DNA from 3 places in the Cellulomonas sp. NS3 genome. Region 2 is predicted to be linked to each of the others. Evidence: riboswitches for the same ligand, from Rfam matches in the RefSeq annotation. Region 2 holds a riboswitch; each other region holds the start of a gene.
What was found. Region 2 has a riboswitch for cyclic di-AMP ahead of NXY84_RS00710 (C40 family peptidase). Riboswitches for the same ligand answer to the same signal wherever they lie in the genome.
Positions count from the first base shown of each region.

Region 1: another riboswitch for cyclic di-AMP. It lies ahead of NXY84_RS06580 (C40 family peptidase); the one in region 2 lies ahead of NXY84_RS00710 (C40 family peptidase).
Region 3: another riboswitch for cyclic di-AMP. It lies ahead of NXY84_RS16655 (C40 family peptidase); the one in region 2 lies ahead of NXY84_RS00710 (C40 family peptidase).

Region 1 covers NZ_CP103289.1:1,422,726-1,429,263, reverse strand. The annotation lists gene NXY84_RS06610 (LysR family transcriptional regulator) at 1-483, opposite strand, end outside; gene NXY84_RS06600 (aminotransferase class V-fold PLP-dependent enzyme) at 744-1,814, shown strand; gene NXY84_RS06595 (glycoside hydrolase family 113) at 1,820-2,773, opposite strand; gene NXY84_RS06590 (hypothetical protein) at 3,013-3,255, shown strand; gene NXY84_RS06585 (N(5)-(carboxyethyl)ornithine synthase) at 3,320-4,471, opposite strand; cyclic di-AMP (ydaO/yuaA leader) riboswitch at 4,735-4,916, shown strand; gene NXY84_RS06580 (C40 family peptidase) at 4,919-5,719, shown strand; gene NXY84_RS06575 (NAD-dependent epimerase/dehydratase family protein) at 5,795-6,538, opposite strand, start outside.
Region 2 covers NZ_CP103289.1:146,957-153,494, forward strand. The annotation lists gene NXY84_RS00700 (F510_1955 family glycosylhydrolase) at 1-366, opposite strand, end outside; gene NXY84_RS00705 (heavy metal translocating P-type ATPase) at 541-2,781, opposite strand; cyclic di-AMP (ydaO/yuaA leader) riboswitch at 2,996-3,178, shown strand; gene NXY84_RS00710 (C40 family peptidase) at 3,181-3,987, shown strand; gene NXY84_RS00715 (hypothetical protein) at 3,980-4,474, opposite strand; gene NXY84_RS00720 (VWA domain-containing protein) at 4,824-5,528, shown strand; gene map (type I methionyl aminopeptidase) at 5,580-6,350, shown strand.
Region 3 covers NZ_CP103289.1:3,677,431-3,683,968, forward strand. The annotation lists gene NXY84_RS16635 (hypothetical protein) at 1-221, opposite strand, end outside; gene NXY84_RS16640 (Lrp/AsnC family transcriptional regulator) at 475-984, shown strand; gene NXY84_RS16645 (universal stress protein) at 1,077-2,045, opposite strand; gene NXY84_RS16650 (HNH endonuclease) at 2,171-2,671, opposite strand; gene NXY84_RS16655 (C40 family peptidase) at 2,886-3,641, opposite strand; cyclic di-AMP (ydaO/yuaA leader) riboswitch at 3,644-3,804, opposite strand; gene NXY84_RS16660 (metal-dependent transcriptional regulator) at 4,096-4,797, opposite strand; gene serC (phosphoserine transaminase) at 4,893-6,047, shown strand; gene NXY84_RS16670 (MFS transporter) at 6,079-6,538, shown strand, end outside.

The DNA of each region.
Region 1 (6,538 bases), 1.3 Mb from region 2:
GAGCGCGACGTCGCACGCCGCGGTGCGCAGCGCCTCGAGCGCCTGCGGCGGCTCCGCCTCGTCGAGGGTCACCGCGAGGCCCGGGTGCCGCTCGCGCAGCCCGGCAAGGGCGCGGGGCACGATCGTCGCGGACGCGGACGGGAACGCCACGAGCCGGACGCGCCCCGAGCGCAGGGTCGTGAGCGACAGCACCTCCGCGGCGGCCGCCCCGACGGCGGCGGTCACGGTGGCCCCGTGGTGCGCGAGCACCCGGCCGGCCTCCGTGAGCCGCACGCCACGACCGGCGCGCTCGAGCAGCGCGGTCCCGAGCCGGCGCTCGAGACGGCGCACGTGCTGGCTGACCGCCGGCTGGCTGGACCCGATCGCCGCGGCCGCCGCCGTGAGGGTCCCGTGGTCGGCGATCGCGCGCATGAGCCGCAGCGCCTGCACGTCGAGCGCCCGCGCGTCGAGCGTCGGGGCGGGTGCCGGGACGGCAGCGGGCATGGGTTCCGGGGCGGGCGCGGGCGTCGGTCCGGACCCGGGCGACTCTCGTGACGCGGGTGACGCTCCCGGCCGGGGCGTCGGTGCCGGCTCGGGCGTCGGTGCGGGCAGGGGAGTCGGTGCGGGCGCGGCCGACCGGCCCGGCCGGCGGGCGTGGCGGTGCTCGCTCATGGCCCCACGCTACCGATCCATCACCTGGCGTGATGGACAGCCCCGTCATCCTGCCGTTGTGTGATGCCCGGCCTGCGGACGACGATCAGGGGATGCCGCTCACCACGACACCCGTGACCGACCTGCGAGCCGCCTTCAGTCCCGTCGACGGCTATCTCGACGCCGCGACGCTCGGCCTGCCGCCCCGCGCCTCGGCGGACGCGCTGCGCGAGGCGCTCGACGCCTGGCAGTCCGGCCGGGCCGACGCCGCCGCCTACGACGCGGCGGTGCGCCGCTCCCGCGCGGCCTACGCACGGCTGGTCGGCGTCCCGGTCGAGCACGTCGCCGTCGGCTCGCAGGCGTCCTCCCTCGTCGGGGTCGTCGCCGCGGGGCTCCCGGACGGCGCCGAGGTCGTGGTCGTCGACGGGGACTTCACCTCGGTCGTCTTCCCGTTCCTCGCGCACGCGGACCGCGGCGTCCGCGTGCGGCACGTGCCGCTCGACCGGCTCGCCGACGAGGTGCGCCCCGGCACGGACCTCGTCGCCTTCTCGCTCGTGCAGTCGCGCGACGGCCGGGTCGCCGACGCGGACGCGGTGTGCGCCGCGGCGGCCGCGGTCGGGGCCCGCACGCTGTGCGACACGACGCAGGCGGCGGGCTGGTTCCCGGTCGACGCGTCCCGGTTCGACGTGACGGTGTGCTCGGCCTACAAGTGGCTGTGCGGCCCGCGCGGCGCCGCGTTCCTGACCGTCCGGCCCGACGTCGCCGCGACGCTCCGCCCGCTGCACGCCGGCTGGTACGCGGGCGCCGACGTGTGGGCCTCGGTGTACGGCCCGGACATGACGCTGGCCCCCGACGCCCGACGGTTCGACGTCTCCCCCGCGTGGCTGTGCTGGGTCGGCCTCGCGCCCGCGCTGGAGCTGCTCGCCGCCGTCGACCCCCGCGAGGTCCGCGCGCACGACGCCCGGCTCGCCGACACCCTGCGCGCGCGGCTCGGCCTGCGGCCCACCGGGAGCGCGATCGTCGTGCTGCCCGACGCGACCGGGTCGCTGCGCGCCCGCCTCGCCGAGCACGGGGTGCGCGCGGCGGGCCGTGGGGGCGGGGTGCGCCTCGCGTTCCACGTGTGGTGCTCGGAGGCGGACGTCGAGCGGGCGGCCGAGGCGCTCGTCGCAGCGCACGCGCTCTGACGCCGTCAGCCCCGGCGGACCTGGGCCGCGTAGTGCTCCCGGACCGTGCGCTCGGCCTGCTTGCCGAACATGCAGTAGTCGTCGTTGCCGGCCGCGTCCGCCTCGTCGTACAGGCGCGCGGGCCAGTCCCACAGCATGAAGCCCTCGACCCAGTCGCGGGGTCCGGTCGCGGCGAACGCGGCCTCGTACCACGCGCGCTGCGCGGCCTCGCTCGGCTCCCCGGGGAGCGCCCAGTCGTTGGGCAGCGCCGGTGACCCCGTGCGGCTCGGGCAGCCGGCCTCCATGAAGAAGAACGGCTTGCCGTGCGCACGCACGACGGGCTCGATGCGGTCCAGCTGGTTCTCCCAGTCGTCCTCCGGGTAGTAGCCGCTCGACGAGATCACGTCGACCGCGTCCCACCACGTGACGCGGTCCTCCTGGTACTTGTCGCAGTTGTACGTGACGAGCCCGGAGTACACGGCGCGCACCTGGCGCACGAGCTCGCGCCACTCCCGCTCGCGCCGGTCCGTCTGCACCATCTCGCAGCCGATGCAGAGCATCTCCGCGCCCTCCTCCTGGGCGATGCGGGCGTGGTGCACCACGAACGCGGTGTAGCTCGCGAACCACTCGCTCCACTTCGGCTCGCACGGCACGTCGTGGTCGAAGAAGTTGATGTGCGCGCGCCACGTGCCGTCGGCGCAGTTCACGACCGGCTTGAGCACGACCTGGAGCCCGCGCTCGTGCGCGCCGCGGATCGCCGCACGCACCTCGTCGTCGCTCACGGTGGGCTCGTCGCGGAAGCGGATCTCGGTCGACTGCGGGGTGTCCTGCAGCGTGAAGAACGTGATCGCCGTCCAGGTCACTCCGAGCCGCTCGACCATCAGGGACATCGAGCGCTCCGCCTCGGGCCCGGTCCACTCCCCGCGCCGGGAGCCCCAGCCCCACGTCATCCCCGCGATCCAGCCGTCGAGCTGCTTCATCCGTGCACTCCCCGTCGAGTCGTCGTCGCCGCGCCCGACGGGGCGGGCCTCCGCCCCTCGCGCGCGAGCACAGGCTACGTCGAATCGATTCGCCGGGGCTCCCGCCGGGGTGCATCACGCGGCACGCCGTCGACTCCTCCTCTCCAGGAGCCCCCCGCCCCACAGCCGCCACCCGGCGTGGCGCCGCGGCCGTGTCGGAGGTCGGGGAGACGCTGGGAGCTCACGAGGAGGGGTGGGAGATGGCCGGAGCCGAGGACGACCTCAGGGCCGACGACGTCACGCGCGAGGTCCGTGCGGCGTACGCCGGGGCGACGTGGTTCGAGCTCGCCCGTGCGACGTCCGAGGCGCACCACGCGGTCGAGCGCCACGGTCCACGCGAGCCCGGGGACGACGCCCGTCGGGCGCGCTACGCCGCGCTGCGCGCGCTGCTCGACGAGGCGACGGAGAACGTGAGCACGCACTGCCTGCACGCCAGGCTCTGAGCCCCGCGCACGCCCCGCACGAGCGCTCCCCGACGCCGGGTCGGCGCGCGCCAGCGCACCGTGCTCAGGCCGTGACGGGACCCTGTCCCGTCACCGAGCGCTCGTGCGGGTGCTCGGCGGCGCGGCCCTGGAACGCGAGGATCGCCGGGTTCAGGACGTGGCCGTCGCGCACCTCGATCGCGCGCCGCAGGGTCTCGTCGCGCGCCCACGCGTCCGGACCGCCCATGACCCCTGCGAGGAACGGCAGCACCGCCTCGCTGATCTCCCAGGACGCCGAGCTCCACAGGTAGGACGGGCTGTGGTCGACGCCGTAGTAGGTGATGTGGTCGCCGACCTCGAACACCGGGTCGCGGAACGACGTGGGCCTGGCCCACTCGAAGCCCATCCCCGCGTCGCACGAGACGTCGACCACGAGGCTCCCGCGCCGGAACGCCGCGAGGTCCTCGGTGCGCAGGTACACCACCGGACGCTGGGGGTCCTGCAACGTGCAGTTGACGACGACGTCGTGCCCGGCGAGGAAGTCCGCCACCGCCACGCGCCCCTCCCCCGTGTCCACCTGGCCGTCCGGCTCGAGGTGCACGATCCGCGTCTGGTGGATCGGCGCCCCGACCGCGGCGACGCCCCGGTGCGTCACGACCTCGACGTCGTGCACGCCGTGCGCCAGGAGGGCGGTCACCGCGCCGCGCGCCGTCGCCCCGAAGCCCAGGACCACCGCGGACAGCCGGCGCCCGTAGTCGCCCGTCAGGCCGACCAGCTGGAGCGCGTGCACCACGGAGCAGTAGCCGGCGATCTCGTTGTTCTTGTGGAAGACGTGCAGGCCGAACCCGCCGTCGTCGGCCCAGTGGTTCATCGCCTCGAACGCGAGGAGCGTCAGCCCGTGGTCGATCGCGACCTGGGTGAGCGCGACGTCCTGCACGCAGTGCGGCCAGCCCCACAGCACCTGGCCGGCGCGCATCGCCTCGAGGTCCTCGACCTGCGGCTTGGGCAGGAGCACGACGTCGGACCCGGCGACCACCTGCGCACGGGGCGCGAGGCCGCCGACCAGCTGCGCGAGCTCCGCGTCGGGCACCCCGAGCCGCTCGCCGTAGCCCTCCTCGAGCGTGATCCGCGCACGGAGGCCGGGGTCGATGCGCTCGAGGTGCGCGGGGTGGACCGCGAGCCTCCGCTCGTCCTCCTTGCGCGACGTCGAGACGATGCCCAGGCTCAGCGGACCCATCACGTGCCCCCTCGGAGGGGCCGCGACGGCCCCGAGCCGCGAGCGTACGCCCGCGCTGGCCGAGTGAGGCGCTCGTCACACCCGGCGGCCCGCCGATCGGGTGCCTGCGCCGGATTTACGCGTGCTCCTCCCGTTCCAGGGGTGACGCACGTCATCCCATCGGGTGATCGTGCGACCTGGACACGTGTTCACCCGTGACCTTGCCGTGACATATCGCGGACGCCATGCCTAACATCGTCGCGCCCCACCCTCCTGGGGCGGCCTGAGGTGGATCGCCGAGTCCTGCCACCACCCGCGGTCAGTTCGAGTCTCGCTGGCAGGAGCGGGGGACCCACTTGTGGGCATCCGTGCGGTGTCCTTGGGGTGAAGCCGGTCGAACCTGACCGGCCGGGCGTTCTCCAGCCCGAACCCGACAGCTCACCTCGTAGGCGTCTGGAGAGGTTCTGCATGCCCTCGAGCACGTCTCACGGACGTCGCCGGTCGCCCGGCCGGCCGACGACCCCCCTCACCGACCTCGCCACGGCCACCAGCGCCGGCATCGCCACGGCGGGTCGCCGCTCGGCGGTCGTCGCGGCCGGCTCCGGCCTCATGATCGGCATGGTCGCGGTCCCCGCCTCCGCCGAGGGCAGCAGCGCCGGTGGAGCCTCGCTCGCCGCGGTCGACAGCACCGTCCTCACCGCCTCGGCCCGCGCGCTCCTCGAGACCTCCCCGGTCGTCGCGGCCGCGCCGGACGCGGTGTGGGGCTTCGACGCCCCGACGCTCACCGCCGTGACGCCGCCGCCCCCGCCGGAGCCCGAGCCGGAGCCCGTCGTCGAGACGCGCGCCGCGAGCACCTCGCGCAGCACCGCGCGTGCCGCCGTCGTCGAGGAGGCCCCCGCGGAGCAGGCCGCCGTGACGCAGGTCCCCGCCTCGGCCGTCGGCAACGCGATCGTCGAGATCGCGGCCCGCTACATCGGCGTCCCGTACGTCTCGGGCGGCACGACCCCCGACGGCTTCGACTGCTCCGGCTACACGTCCTACGTGTTCGCGCAGGTCGGCATCACGCTCCCCCGCACGTCGGCCGAGCAGCGCCACGCCGGCACCGTCGTCTCGCGTGCGGACGCCCAGCCCGGTGACCTCATTTGGTCGCCCGGTCACATCTCGATCTACGCCGGCGACGGCATGCAGCTCGACGCGCCCCGCCCGGGCAAGACGATCCAGCTGCGCTCGATCTGGCAGTCCAGCCCGGTCTTCATCCGGGTCGGCTGACCTCAGCCCCGCACGTCACGAGAGCGCCCGCCCCTCCGGGGGCCGGGCGCTCTCGTCGTCGTACCGCGTGCGGCCTCAGCGCACGCGGTACGTCTCCACGAGCCGGTCCATGAGCGCGTCGAGGCCCGCGTCGACGACCTTGCGGGCCGGGTCGGCGTCGAACCAGTCGACGATCTCGCGGGCGCCCTGCTCGAACGGCACGGTCGCGCGGTAGCCGGGCACCACGCTGCGCACCTTGGTGTTGTCGAAGACCATCGAGTGCGCCTTGTCGCCGAGGAGCCCGGCGCCCCACTCGGGGTCGTGGGACGCGATGACGTCCGAGGGCACGTGCACGATGCGCGCCTCGACGCCGGCCGCCGCGGCGAGGGCGTGCGTGATCTGGTCCCACGTCAGCACGTCGTCCGACGTCAGGTGGAACGCCTCCCCGAGCGTGCGCGGGTGGCCGAGCAGCGGCACGAAACCCTGGGCGAAGTCGGTGTGGTGCGTGAGCGTCCACAGGGACGTCCCGTCCCCGTGCACCACGACCTCCTTGCCCTGGCGCATGCGCTCGAGGGCCGTCCAGCCCCCGTCGAGCGGGACGAGCGTGCGGTCGTACGTGTGCGAGGGCCGCACGACCGTCGCGGGGAAGCCGTCCTCCCGGTACGCGCGCACGAGCAGGTCCTCGCACGCGATCTTGTCGCGCGAGTACTGCCAGTGCGGGTTGCGCAGCGGGGTCGACTCGGTCACCGGCAGCCGGGCGGGCGGCGTCTGGTAGGCGGAGGCGGAGCTGATGAACACGTACTGCCCGGTGCGTCCGGTGAACAGCTCGACGTCCGTGCG
Region 2 (6,538 bases):
GTCCGTCCCGGCCCCCGGATGACCCGAGGCGTAGAAGTGGTCCGGCCCGGCGACGGTGAAGCCCATCAGGTCGATCACCGGCCCCACCCGCGTCGGTCCCGTCTCGTCGTAACGGAACAGCCCTTCGTGCGTGGCCAGGTAGACCAGGTCGTCGGCCGGGTTGATCCCCACCCCGTGCGTGTGCGCCCCCGGCAGGCCGGCGCTGTCGGTCTCGTCCGCGTGGGCGTGGGCGTGCCCGTCGGACGCTGTGGTCGCCTGGCCGGTCGGCGCGGTGGCCGGGCCGGGGTCCTGCGCGCACGCGGCGACCGCCAGGGTCACGCCGAAGGCGATCACGGTCGCGGTGAGGCGCCGTCGAGCGCGGTTCATGAGGTCTCCCAACGTCGAGGTGCCCCGCCCGGGACAGGTGTCCCGGGCGAGGCATCAGGCAACGGGCGTGCGGTGGGCACGTCCACCGGGCCAGCCTCGCCCGGGGGATGCCCGGGCGAGGCTGTCGTTGCATCAAGGTTCGATGAAGCCGTCCCGGTGCCCGGGGGGCCGGGGTCAGCCGCGGCGGGAGAGGACCGCCTGCGCGCTGGCCTCGGGACGCAGGTCCAGGCGGCGCAGGAGCTGGGCGTTGAGCGCCACCACGACGGTCGAGGCGGACATCAGGATCGCCCCGATCGCCATCGGCATCACGAACCCGACGGGTGCGAGCACACCGGCCGCGAGGGGGACGGCGATGAGGTTGTACCCGGCAGCCCAGGACAGGTTCTGCTGCATCTTGCGGTACGACGCGTGGGACAGCTCGATCACGGACAGCACCGAGCGGGGGTCGTCGCTGGCCAGGATGACCCCGGCCGAGGCGATCGCGACGTCGGTGCCGGCGCCGATCGCGATGCCGACGTCGGCCTGGGCGAGCGCCGGGGCGTCGTTCACCCCGTCCCCGACCATCGCCACGCGCCGGCCCTGGGCCTGCAGCTCGGCGACCTTCTCGCTCTTGTTCTCCGGGCGGACCCCGGCGAAGACCTGGTCGACCCCGATCTCGGCGGCGACCGCGCGGGCGACCGGCTCGGCGTCCCCGGTGATCATCACCACGTGCACACTCAGGGCGTGCAGGGCGTCGACCGCCTGGCGGGACTCGGGGCGGATCTCGTCGGCCAGGGCCAGCGCGCCGGCGACCTGCCCGTCGACGAGCACGTGCAGGACGATCGCGCCCTGCTCGGCCCACGCTTGGGTCTGGGCCAGCGGGTCCGCGTGGTGCTCGGTGAGCATCCGGGGCCCGCCGACGGCGACGTCGTGCCCGTCGACGGTGGCGCGGACCCCGACCGCGGTGCTGGCCCGGAACTCACTCGCCCGCGCGGCCCGCACGGAGCGGGCGGTGGCGGCGGCGGTGATGGCGCGGGCGAGCGGGTGCTCGCTGTCGGCCTCGGCGCCCGCGGCCAGGGCGAGGAGCTCGTCCTCGGTGCGGGTGCCCGTCACGGCGATGTGGGTCAGGGCGGGCTCGCCCTTGGTCAGGGTGCCAGTCTTGTCGAACAGGACGGTGTCGACGGTGCGCATCTGCTCCAGGGCCATGCGGTCCTTCACGAGCACCCCGCCGCGGGCGGCGCGTTCGGTGGCGATGGAGACCACCAGCGGGATGGCCAGGCCCAGGGCGTGGGGGCACGCGATCACGAGGACGGTGATGACGCGGATCCAGGCCGTCTCCGGGGTGCCCCAGGTCAGCCACGCGGCCAGCGTCAGGGCGGCGGAGCCGAGCGCGAACCAGAACAGCCAGCCGGCGGCGGTGTCGGCCAGGCGCTGGGCGCGGGTGGAGGAGGACTGGGCCTGCTCGACGAGGCGGCGGATGCCGGCCAGGGCGGTGTCGTCCCCGACGGCGTCGATGCGGACCCGGATCGCGGAGTCCGTGGCGACGGTCCCGGCCACGACGTGGTCGCCCGCCGCGCGCCGGACCGGGCGGGACTCCCCGGTGATCATTGACTCGTCGACGTCGGCGGACCCGTCGACCACGACGCCGTCGGCGGGCACCCGCCCGCCGGGGCGGACGATCACGACGTCCCCGAGACGCAGGTCGGCGGGGGCTACGACGGTGATGGTGTCCCCGTCGACGCGCTCGGCCTCGTCGGGCAGCAGCGCGGCCAAGGAGTCCAGCGCGGAGGACGTCTGGGCCAGGGACCGCATCTCGACCCAGTGCCCGAGCAGCATGATGACCACGAGCAGCGCCAGCTCCCACCAGAAGTCGAGCTCGTGGGACAGCACCCCGACGCTCGAGCCCCAGGACGCGACGAACGCGACCGTGATGGCCATGCCGATGAGCAGCATCATCGCGGGCTTGCGTGCCCGCAGCTCGCTGACCGCCCCGACCAGGAAAGGTCGCCCGCCGACGAGATAGATGATCGTGCCGAGAACCGGGGAGATCCACTCGATCGCGGGTGCGTCGGGCAGCTGGTACCCCAGGAGCGCCGCGAACATCCCGCTGGCCAGCACTGTCGGGACCGCCAGCACGAGCGCCCACCAGAACAGCCGCCGGAACTGCCCGACGTGGTCCCCGTGCCCGCCATGGCCGCTGTGCCCGTGCTGGTGCCCACCCGCGGGCGCCGCCCCCTGGTGGTCGTGATCGTGGTGGGCGTGGGCGGTGTCGGTGTGGCCGTGCGCGCCGTGGTCGGGGTGGTGTTGGGCGTGCACCGGGTGCTCGCCGTGAGCCGCCGGCTCCGGGCCCGTGGTCACCGTCGCCGGCGTGCCGTGGTGGCCGTGGTGCTCGGCACCTGGCGGGGTGGTGTGGTGCTCGGGATGCGACGTGCTCATGGTCCGGCCCTCCTCGACGACCTACGCGCTACGGATACCCATGGGGGGTATGCCAGCGCAGAACGTGCCCCGGTGCGTGGGCATTCCCGCTCGGGCGGTCATGTCGCGGTGATCGGCACGTGCTGCGGCGTGTGGCACTCCCAGCGTGATCTCGCCGTGACATTCGCGCGAGGGGGCACCTAGGATCGACCCGCCCCACCCTCCTGGGGCGGCCTGAGGTGGATCGCCGAGTCCTGCCACCACCCGCGGTCAGTTCGAGTCCTGCTGGCAGGAGCGGGGGACCCACTTGTTGGGCATCCGTGCGGTGTCCTTGGGGTGAAGCCGGTCCAACCTGACCGGCCGGGTGTTCTCCAGCCCGAACCCGACAGCTCACCTCGTAGGCGTCTGGAGAGGTTCACCATGCCTTCGAGCGCCACCCGCGGCCGTCGCCGTTCACCGGGTCGCCCCACGACCTCTCTCGACGACCTCGCCACCGCGACCAGTGCGGGCCTGGCCACCGCGGGCCGCCGCTCGGCCGTCGCAGCAGCCGGGTCCGGGCTGCTCCTGTCGATGGTGGCCGTGCCCGCCTCGGCGCACGGGTCCGGCACGCACGCCGCCAGCGTCGCCGGCATCAACACCGCCGCGCTGACCGCCTCCGCGCACGCGCTGGTGCACACCTCCCCGGTCGTGACCGCCGCCCCCGACGCCGTCTGGGGCTTCGAGGCCCCCACGCTGACCGCGGTCGCCCCGCCGCCCGTCGTCGAGGCCGAGCCCGAGCCCGCGCCGGCAGATGCGTCACGCAGCGCGGCCCGCGCCGCGGCAGCCGAGCCCGCCGCGCAGGAGGCGCCCGCGGCCGAGGCGGAGCCGGTCGGTGCTGCGGTCCCCGCGTCGGCAAACGGCAACGCGATCGTCGAGATCGCGGCCCGCTACGTCGGCGTGCCCTACCTGTCCGGGGGAAGCACCCCGGAAGGGTTCGACTGCTCGGGGTTCACGTCCTACGTGTACGCCCAGGTCGGCATCACCCTCCCGCGCACGTCCTCCGCCCAGCGCGGCGCCGGCACCGTCGTCTCCCGCGCCGACGCCCAGCCGGGCGACCTCATCTGGTCCCCGGGGCACATCTCGATCTACGCCGGCGACAACATGCAGGTCGACGCCCCCCGCCCGGGCAAGACCATCCAGATCCGGGAGATCTGGCAGACCAACCCCACCTTCATCCGCGTCAGCTGACCCCGCAGGCGGCCGGGTGGACATCGACGCACCGCACCAGGTCACCCTCACCGGGCGTGAGCTCATGCTGCTGCGCGCCGGACTCAAGGCGTACCTGACGTCCTTCGACGCCCACCGCGCCCTCGACGGTGGTGCCACGCACCCCGAAGCCCAGTGGCGCGAGGTGCAGCGCACCATCGGCGAGCTCATCTGGCGGCTCGAGGAAGCCGGCGTCGAACCCGGGACCAAGCTGCAGCACAGCGCCGAGGCCGTCGACCCCGCGGCCCGCGAGACCTAGCCACCACCCGCGCGCGGTCAGCCCCTTGGGCTTGAACACCGACAAGACCATGGCGCCCAGCAGCACCAGCAGTACCAGCAGTGCAAGCACGACGTGCACCAACGGCGAGACCGAGCGCAGCGCGTCGAGGTCGCCGGTCGAGGTGTCGGTCGCGACCTCGGCCAGCGTGGCGAGGGTCTGGGTGTAGAGGACCAGCACGAACGTGGCCACCACGCCGAGTGCGCCGAGGTCGGCAGGCTGCTCGGTTCGTTCTCCGTCAACCTCGCGCGTCAGTCACTGTCTGACTGCTCGAGAGCTCCGTGGGAGCCATCGCAACCGCCGATTCCATGTTCCGTCCGGGCTGAGCAGGCGGTCATGTGAGGGGTCGGGTGGTCGCACAGCCAGACCGAGGCGGCGGGGCAGGGTCCAGGCGCAGATTTTTTCGAGCGCGCCAGGGGGCTTCGAGGCGGTGAACGGCCACCGCCGTCCGGGCGACCGCCGCCCGAACCCGCCACGCACGCCACCACCGTGGGGCAGGGTGGTGCGGCACCCCCGCACCGCACCCCCCGGAAGGCCCCTCATGGCGATCTCGTTCGACAAGCTCCAGACCCGCGCACCCGAGCTGGTCAACCTCGCCAAGAAGGCGCAGTTCAACCTCAGCAAGCACGACCTCGAGGGGCACGCCGCGAAGGTCGCGCTGTGCCTGGACCACTCGGGCTCGATGCGCGCGGCGTACGCGAGCGGGCAGATGCAGGCGCTCGCGGAGCGGGTGCTCGCGCTCGGGACGCAGCTCGACGACGACGGCTCGATCGACGTGTTCTTCTTCGGCACCGAGGCGTGGCACGCCGGCGAGCTCACGCTCGACGACTACCGCGGCGGCGTCGACCGGCTGCGCGCCGGGCGACACCTCGGGCTGACCGACTATGCGGGCGCGATCCGGGCGGTGCGGGAGCACTACGGGCTGACCGGTCCGGGCGCGACGGCGGACGTCCCCGTGTACGTGCTGTTCCTGACCGACGGCGCCCCGACGAGCCGCACGGCCGCGACGAACGAACTGCGCGACGCCTCGGGCAGCCCGGTGTTCTGGAAGTTCCTCAGCATCGGCGACGAGGACATCCCGTTCCTGCAGAAGCTCGACGACCTCTCGGGCCGGGTCGTCGACAACGCGGACTACCAGCCCGTCGGCGACCTCACGCTCGTCAAGGACCAGGCGCTGTTCGACCTGCTGCTCGTCGAGTACCCCGAGTGGCTCACCGAGGTGCGGGGGCGCGGGATCCTGCGCTGACCGGTGCGGGGTGTCGTCCGGACCGCCGTGCGGCGGTGAGAGGCTAGTGCGATGGCCCAGCTGAAGAGTCCTGCCGAGATCGACCAGATGCGACCCGCGGGCGCGTTCATCGCGCACGTCCTGACGTCGCTGCGGTCGGTCGCGGCCGTGGGCGTGAGCCTGCGCGACCTCGACGCGCACGCGCACGGCCTGATCCGCGAGGCCGGCGCGCACTCGGTGTACCTCGGGTACCACCCGTCGTTCGGCGCGATCCCGTACCCGGGCGTGCTGTGCACGTCGGTCAACGACGCCGCTCTGCACGGGCTGCCGTCCGACTACGTCCTGCGCGACGGCGACGTGCTGAGCATCGACTTCGCCGCGCAGGTCGAGGGCTGGGTCGCCGACTCCGCGCTGACGTTCCAGGTCGGCACGCCGAGCCCCGAGGCGACCCGGCTCATCGAGACCACGGAGCGCGCGCTCGCCGCGGGGATCGCCGCCGCGCAGCCCGGGGCCCGCATGGGCGACATCTCGGCGGCGATCGGCGAGGTCGGGCGCAGCGCGGGGTACGGGATCAACGCGGACTTCGGCGGGCACGGCGTCGGACGCACGATGCACGAGGAGCCGCACGTGCCGAACCTCGGGCGCGCCGGGTCGGGCCAGCGGCTCAAGGCCGGCCTCGTCATCGCGATCGAGCCGTGGTTCATGGCCGGCGGCGACGGCTACGTCATGGACCCCGACGGCTGGACGATCCGCTCCGCCGACGGCTCGCTCGCCGCGCACGCCGAGCACACCGTCGCGATCACGCCCGACGGCCCGGTCGTGCTCACGGAGCGCAGCGCCTGACGACGTGGTGGTGCGCTCGCGGGCGCACGGGTCGCGGACGGCCGGCACGGGAGCGTGCCGGCCGTCGTCGTGCCCCCGGCCCTCGCCCCGCCGTCGCCCGGTCGGCTCACCCCGCTCCGGCGGATGCTCCCGGTATGCCCAGGTCCGTCGGGTGAATGCTCACCCGGGTGAAGCCCGGGACGGGCGTG
Region 3 (6,538 bases), 1.2 Mb from region 2:
GAGGCCCGCGCGCCGGACGCGGCCTGGTCACCGGTCGCCGGAGCCACGTCGCGTGCCGCCGTCGCCGGAGCCGCATCGCGTGCCGCCGTTGCGCCGTCCGGCGTCGCCTCGTCGGGCGCCGCGGTCACCGCTGCCGTCGCGTCGGGCGCGACCCCCGCCGCGCCGACCTCGCGCTGGGTCGGGATGGTGCCGAGCCGTCGGTCCTCGCGCACAGTCGCCATGGGTGCCCCTGCCTCTCGTCGAGCACGACTTTTGCGGAATTGCCACCTGGACGCAAGACCGGATGCGCATTGTTACGGCTATATGTCGGGTTTGTTCCGCGCTGCCCGGAAAAATCGTTCCTCGGCGTATTGATTCGTGAGATCACGCGATCCGAACCATTTGGTCGTGAACGCCCCTTCCTCGACGTCGCCGGCGCGTGCCCGAGCGCACCCGCCGCGGCCGGGCGCGCGCCCGGTGCGGGATGATGAGCGCGTGCCACCCGCCGCTCCCTGGGACCGCCCCGCCGACACCACCCCGCCCGCCCCGCTCGACGGCCTCGACACCGCGATCCTGCGCGAGCTCGCGGTCGACGCCCGGGCGAGCTACGCGGAGATCGGTGCCGCGGTGTCGCTCTCGGCGCCCGCGGTCAAGCGTCGCGTCGACCGGCTGCGCACGCGCGGCGTCGTCCGCGGGTACACGGTGCTGCTCGACCCGGCGGCCCTCGGCTGGGCCACGGAGGCCTTCGTCGAGCTCTACTGCCACGGCTCGACGAGCCCGGCGACGATGCGCGCGGCGGTCGAGAACTACCCGGAGGTCGTCGCCGCGAGCACCGTCACGGGCGACGTCGACGTCGTCCTGCAGGTCCGCGCGCACGACATGCGCCACCTCGAGCAGGTCGTCGAGCGCCTCGCCGCCGAGCCGTTCGTCGCCCGGACGCGCTCGACCATCGTCCTGTCCGCGCTGCTGCGCCGGCCCGACGTCCCTGCGGCCCCGCCGGCGTGACCCGACCGCCTGCCTGACAGGGCCGGGCGCCGACGACCCGGTACGGACGACCAGCGCCCACCTGGCGCACCGCCCGTCCCGCGCCCTGCCGGCTAGACCCGACGCTCCGGCGGCACCTCACCGGTCCGTTCCGCGAACTGCTTGCACCGGCTCGTCACGACCATGACCGGGCACACCGCGTGGTGCAGCACCGCCTGGCTCGTCGACCCGAGCAGCAGTCCGGCGAACCCGCCGCGCCCGCGCGAGCCGACGACGATGAGGTCCGTGGCGGTCGAGAACTCCGTCAGCAGCTCGGCGCCCGTGCCGTCGAGCACGTGGCGGCGCACCGTGAGCCCGGGGTGGTCGGCGAGCGCGCGGTCGACGACGACGTCGAGGCCCTCCGCGGCGTCCGCGAGCACCTGCTCGTGGTCGACGGCCGCGGGCAGCCACGCGAGGATCCCGCTGCCGGCGCCGACGGGCACGCCGGCGACCGCGGTCAGCTCGGCGCCCCACACCTCGGCCTCGCGGAGGGCGCAGCGCAGCGCGAGGTCCGCCTGCGGCGACCCGTCGATGCCGACGACGATCCGCCGCACCGGCGCGACCGGCTCGAGCGGCGCGTCGTCGGGGACGACCCGGGACGAGTCCGCCCCGCGCAGGGGCACCACGACCGTCGGGCAGGACGCGTGCGCGGGGAGCGCCGAGGACACCGTGCCGAGCAGGCGGTCCGCGAAGCCGCCGCGCCCGCGCGTGCCGACGACCGCGAGCGTCACGTCGTGCGACATCTCGACGAGCACCCCCGCGGCGTCACCCGTCGCGACCGTCGCGGTCGCCGGGACCCCCGACGGGGCGACCCGCGCCTTCGCCTCCGCGAGCACCGCCCGGGCACCTTCCTGGATCGCGGAGTCGTCGAGCGCCGCGTAGCCGCCGTCGAGCGAGGCGGCCGTGAACGACGGCAACGAGTACGAGCACACGATGTGCAGCCGGCGTCCGTGCGCCTGTGCCTGGGCGGCGGCCCAGTCGAGCGCGTGCAGGCTTGCCGCCGAGCCGTCCACCCCCACGAGTACGACGTCGTCGCGCGTCATGGCCCGCACCTCCTGGTCGTCACGGCACCCAGTCTGCCCCCGATCATGCCTCGACCGGAAACTTTCGGGAGGCGTTCTTGGGGGGCGCTTGGCGTGCAGGACGCCGGTCGGCGAGGAGCCGACGCTCAGGCGACGAGGTACGCGCTCCACGTGGGCTCGTCGACGTGGGAGCCGGCCATCAGCGCCGCCAGGCCGCGCGGCGCGCGCGGGACGAACGGCAGCTCCCAGCCGATCTCGTGCAGCAGCCGGTCGGCCTTGCGGTGGTTGCACCGGCTGCACGCCGCGACGACGTTGGTCCACTCGTGCCGGCCGCCGCGCGAGCGGGGCTGCACGTGGTCGACCGTGTCCGCTCCCCCGCCGCAGTACGCGCAGCGGTGGCCGTCGCGCTGCAGGACCGTGCGCCGCGTCGGGGCGACCGCCTTGCGCATGGGGACGTGCACGTAGCGCGTGAGGCACAGCACGAGCGGCAGCGGCAGCGAGGTGCGTTCGGAGTGGAGCTCACGCCCGTCGGTCTCGAGGATCGACGCCTTCCCGGACATGACGAGCGTGACGGCGCGGTGCACGCTCACGACGCAGAGGGGTTCGAGACTGGCGTTGAGAAGCAGCGTCCGGTGCGTCACGGGCATCAGCACGGCGGGCTCCTGTCCAGATCGGTGGACCCACCTGGCTGGTGGGTCCCTGGGGGAGTGCAAGCGCGACCAGAGTACGCGGCGAGCAGCGCCGCGTCCCTCGACTTTCGCACGTGCGCGGCGTGAACGCCCGGCGACTTCCGGACGTACGTCCAGGGCCCCCTGCGCGCGACGGCGTGCAGGGGCCCTGGAGGAGCGGTGCGGCGGTGGCTCAGCCGATGCGGATGAAGACCGGCGAGCTCTGGTAGATCGTGCGGAACTGCACGGTCTTGCCGGGCGACGGCGAGTCGATCTGGTCGTTGCCACCGGCGTAGATGCTGATGTGCCCGGGGCTCCAGATCAGGTCGCCGGGGAGCGCGTCGGCCCGCGAGACGACCGTGCCGGCCCCCTTCATGGCGGACGACGTGCGCGGGAGCGAGATGCCGAGCTGGGCGTACACGTACCCGACGAAGCCGGAGCAGTCGAAGCCCCCGGGGGTCGTGCCACCCGCGAGGTACGGGGTGCCGACGTAGCGGGCGGCGATCTCGAGGACCGCGTTGCCCGACACGGACTGCGGGATCGGGTTGTTGACCGTCGCGGCGGCGGTGCGCTCGGCGCTGCGGCTCGCGGCGGTCCGTGCGACGCGGGTCTGGGCGACGGGCTTCGGGGCCACGGTCACGGCAGGGGCCTCGAAGGACCACGCGGCGTCCACCGGGGACGAGACGACCGGCGAGGTCTGGAGCACGGCGCGCGCCGACGCGGTGAGCGCGGAGGTGTCGACCGCCGGCAGCGCACCCGCGGAACCGGCGCCGGGGGCGGCACCCGCAGGGCTGATCATCGTGGCGACGAGACCGCCCGACGCGGCGACGATCGCGGCCCCGCGGCCCACCGCACCCATCGAGTCGGACGCCGCGGAGGCGAAGTCGGTCAGCGGTGTAGCAGGGCGTCGTGCAGAACGGTGCCGCGCGCGCGTCATGCTCTCGGTCACTGAGTACCTCTCCTGTCGCCTGCGAGGTCAGCTGTCGGGTTCGGGTGGGAGAGCACCCGGCCGTCGGGATGCGAGCATCCGTCGGGCTTCACCCCAAGGACACCGTTGCCGGTGCCCGTCATGGGTCCCCCGCCCCTGCCGGCGAGTTGAGCGGACCGCGTGCGGCGGCAGGGCTGGGCGATCCGCACGAGGGCTTCCCCGAAGGAGGGTCCGGGTGAAGCAGGACGAACGTACAGGAGTCCCCGCGAAAATGTCACGTATCCGACACGTCCGTTTCGTCCCCTTCACGTGACGGGCTCGCACGTCCCGCACGCCCCTCCCCCGCGCAGGACTCGCGGCCGCACGACGCGACCCCGCCGGCACGGGGTCCGAGGGGGTCGCGCGCGCCTCGGCGCAGGTCAGCGGGGCCCGGTCCCCGCGGTCCCCGGCGGCTCGGGAGCGCCGGGACGGGCGCTCAGCGGTTGCCGACGAAGATGTGCCGCGCGACGTCGTCGGGCAGGTCGAGGACCGTCACCGCGCCGGGGGGCGCGACGGTCACGACGCCGGGCCCGCGCTCGACCGTGACCGTCACGCCCGGGCGGATCCCGGCCTGCGCGAGCCGCGACAGCAGCTCGACGTCCGGCTGGATCGGCTCACCCAGGCGCGCGACGACGACGTCGTCGAGCCGGCCCGACGCGGCGTTCGCGACCGTGAGGAGCGACGTGACGCCGTCGAGGAACTGCTCGGACGTGCTCGTCTCGCCGATCTCCGCGAGCCCCGGGATCGGGTTGCCGTAGGGGTCGAAGTGCGGGTGGTCGAGCAGCGCCGCGAGCCGGCGCTCGACGCGCTCGCTCATCACGTGCTCCCACCGGCACGCCTCCTCGTGCACGAACTCCCAGTCGAGCCCGATGACGTCCGTGAGGAGCCGCTCCGCGAGCCGGTGCTTGCGCATCACGCGGGTGGCCTTGGCGAGCCCGAGCTCGGTGAGCTCGAGGTGCCGGTCCCCGCTCACCACCACCAGGCCGTCGCGCGCCATCCGCGCCACGGTCTGGGAGACCGTCGGGCCGCTGTGCCCGAGCCGCTCGGCGATGCGCGCCCGCAGCGGCGTGATGCCCTCCTCGGTGAGCTCGTACACGGTCTTCAGGTACATCTCGGTGGTGTCGATCAGGTCGCTCACGCCGCAGCCTCTCGCTCGTCGCACTCGTCGTCGTCGCTGGCCACCAGGGTAGGCGGTCCGGCGCCGACGGCTCCCGACGCCGTATCGTCTGCACCGTGCCCGAGGCCCACGACACCGCGCCCGCGATCCCTGCGATCACCCTCCCCGCCGACCTGCTGCCCGTCGACGGGCGGTTCGGCTCCGGGCCCAGCAAGGTCCGCGCCGCGCAGGTCGAGGCCCTGGCGTCCGTCGGCCGCACTCTGCTCGGCACGTCGCACCGCCAGCCGCCGGTGCGCGCGCTCGTCGGGCGCGTCCGTGCGGGCCTCGCCGAGCTCTTCGCCCTGCCCGACGGGTACGAGGTCGCGCTCGGCAACGGCGGCTCGACCGCGTTCTGGGACCTCGCGACGCTGTGCCTCGTGCGCGAGCGCAGCCAGCACGCGAGCTTCGGGGAGTTCGGGGCCAAGTTCGCGGCGGCCGCGGCGCGCGCACCGTTCCTCGGTGAGCCGACGGTCCGCACGGCGCCTCCGGGACAGCTCGCGCTGCCCGAGCCCGAGGACGGCGTCGACGTCTACGCGTGGCCGCACAACGAGACCTCGACGGGCGTCGCCGCGCCGGTGCGCCGCGTGGCCGGCTCGCGCGAGCAGGGCGCCCTGACCGTGGTCGACGCGACGTCCGCCGCGGGCGGGCTCGCGGTCGACGTGAGCGAGACCGACGTCTACTACTTCGCGCCGCAGAAGTCGTTCGCGTCCGACGGCGGGCTGTGGCTCGCCGTGCTGTCGCCCGACGCGGTCGAGCGGGCCGCGCAGGTCGAGGGCAGCGGCCGCTGGGTGCCCGAGTTCCTCTCGCTCACGACGGCGGTCACGAGCTCGCGCCTGAACCAGACGCTGAACACCCCGGCGCTCGCGACGCTCGTGCTCCTCGCGGAGCAGCTCGACTGGATGCTGTCGCACGGCGGGCTCGACTGGGCCGCGGCGCGCACCGCGGAGTCCGCGGCGCACCTCTACGGCTGGGCCGAGCAGCGCGACTGGGCGACGCCGTTCGTCGAGGACCCGGCGGTGCGCTCGGACGTCGTCGGCACGATCGACCTCTCCCCCGAGATCGACGCCGCGACCGTCGCCCGGGTCCTGCGTGCGCACGGCGTCGTCGACGTCGACCCGTACCGCAAGCTCGGCCGCAACCAGCTGCGCGTGGCGATGTTCCCCGCGGTCGACCCGCAGGACGTGCTCGCGCTCACGCGGTGCGTCGACCACGTCGTGGAGCAGCTGGGCTGAGCGCGGCACCGGCCCCGGCACCGGCACCGTGGTGAGCGCCCGCCCCGTGCCCGCCCGGCTCGTCCGGGACCGGGTCACCGCTGCCCTGTACGCGTGCTTCGGCACGTGGGGGTGGTTCCTCTACAGCTTCGTCCCCGGGCTGCCGCTGCTCGCCGACGAGCTCGGGATCACGCGCGCGCAGGCCGGCCTGCAGACGACGTTCATGGCGTGCGGCACCCTGACCTCCGGCTTCACGAGCGCCGCCCTCGTGCGCCGGCTCGGGCGCCGCGGGGTCCTGCTGCTCGCGGCCGGGCTGCTCGCCGCCGGGGTCACCGCGCTCGTGAGCGCACCGGGCCTGCTCGTGACGCTTCCCGCGGCGACCGTCGTCGCGACCGGCGGCGCGCTCTTCATCGCCGCCGCGCAGCCCGCGCTCACGGTGCACCACGGTGCCGCGGGGCCGGCCGCGGTGAGCGAGGGGCACGGGGTCGGGGCGCTCGTCGGGCTCGTCGGGC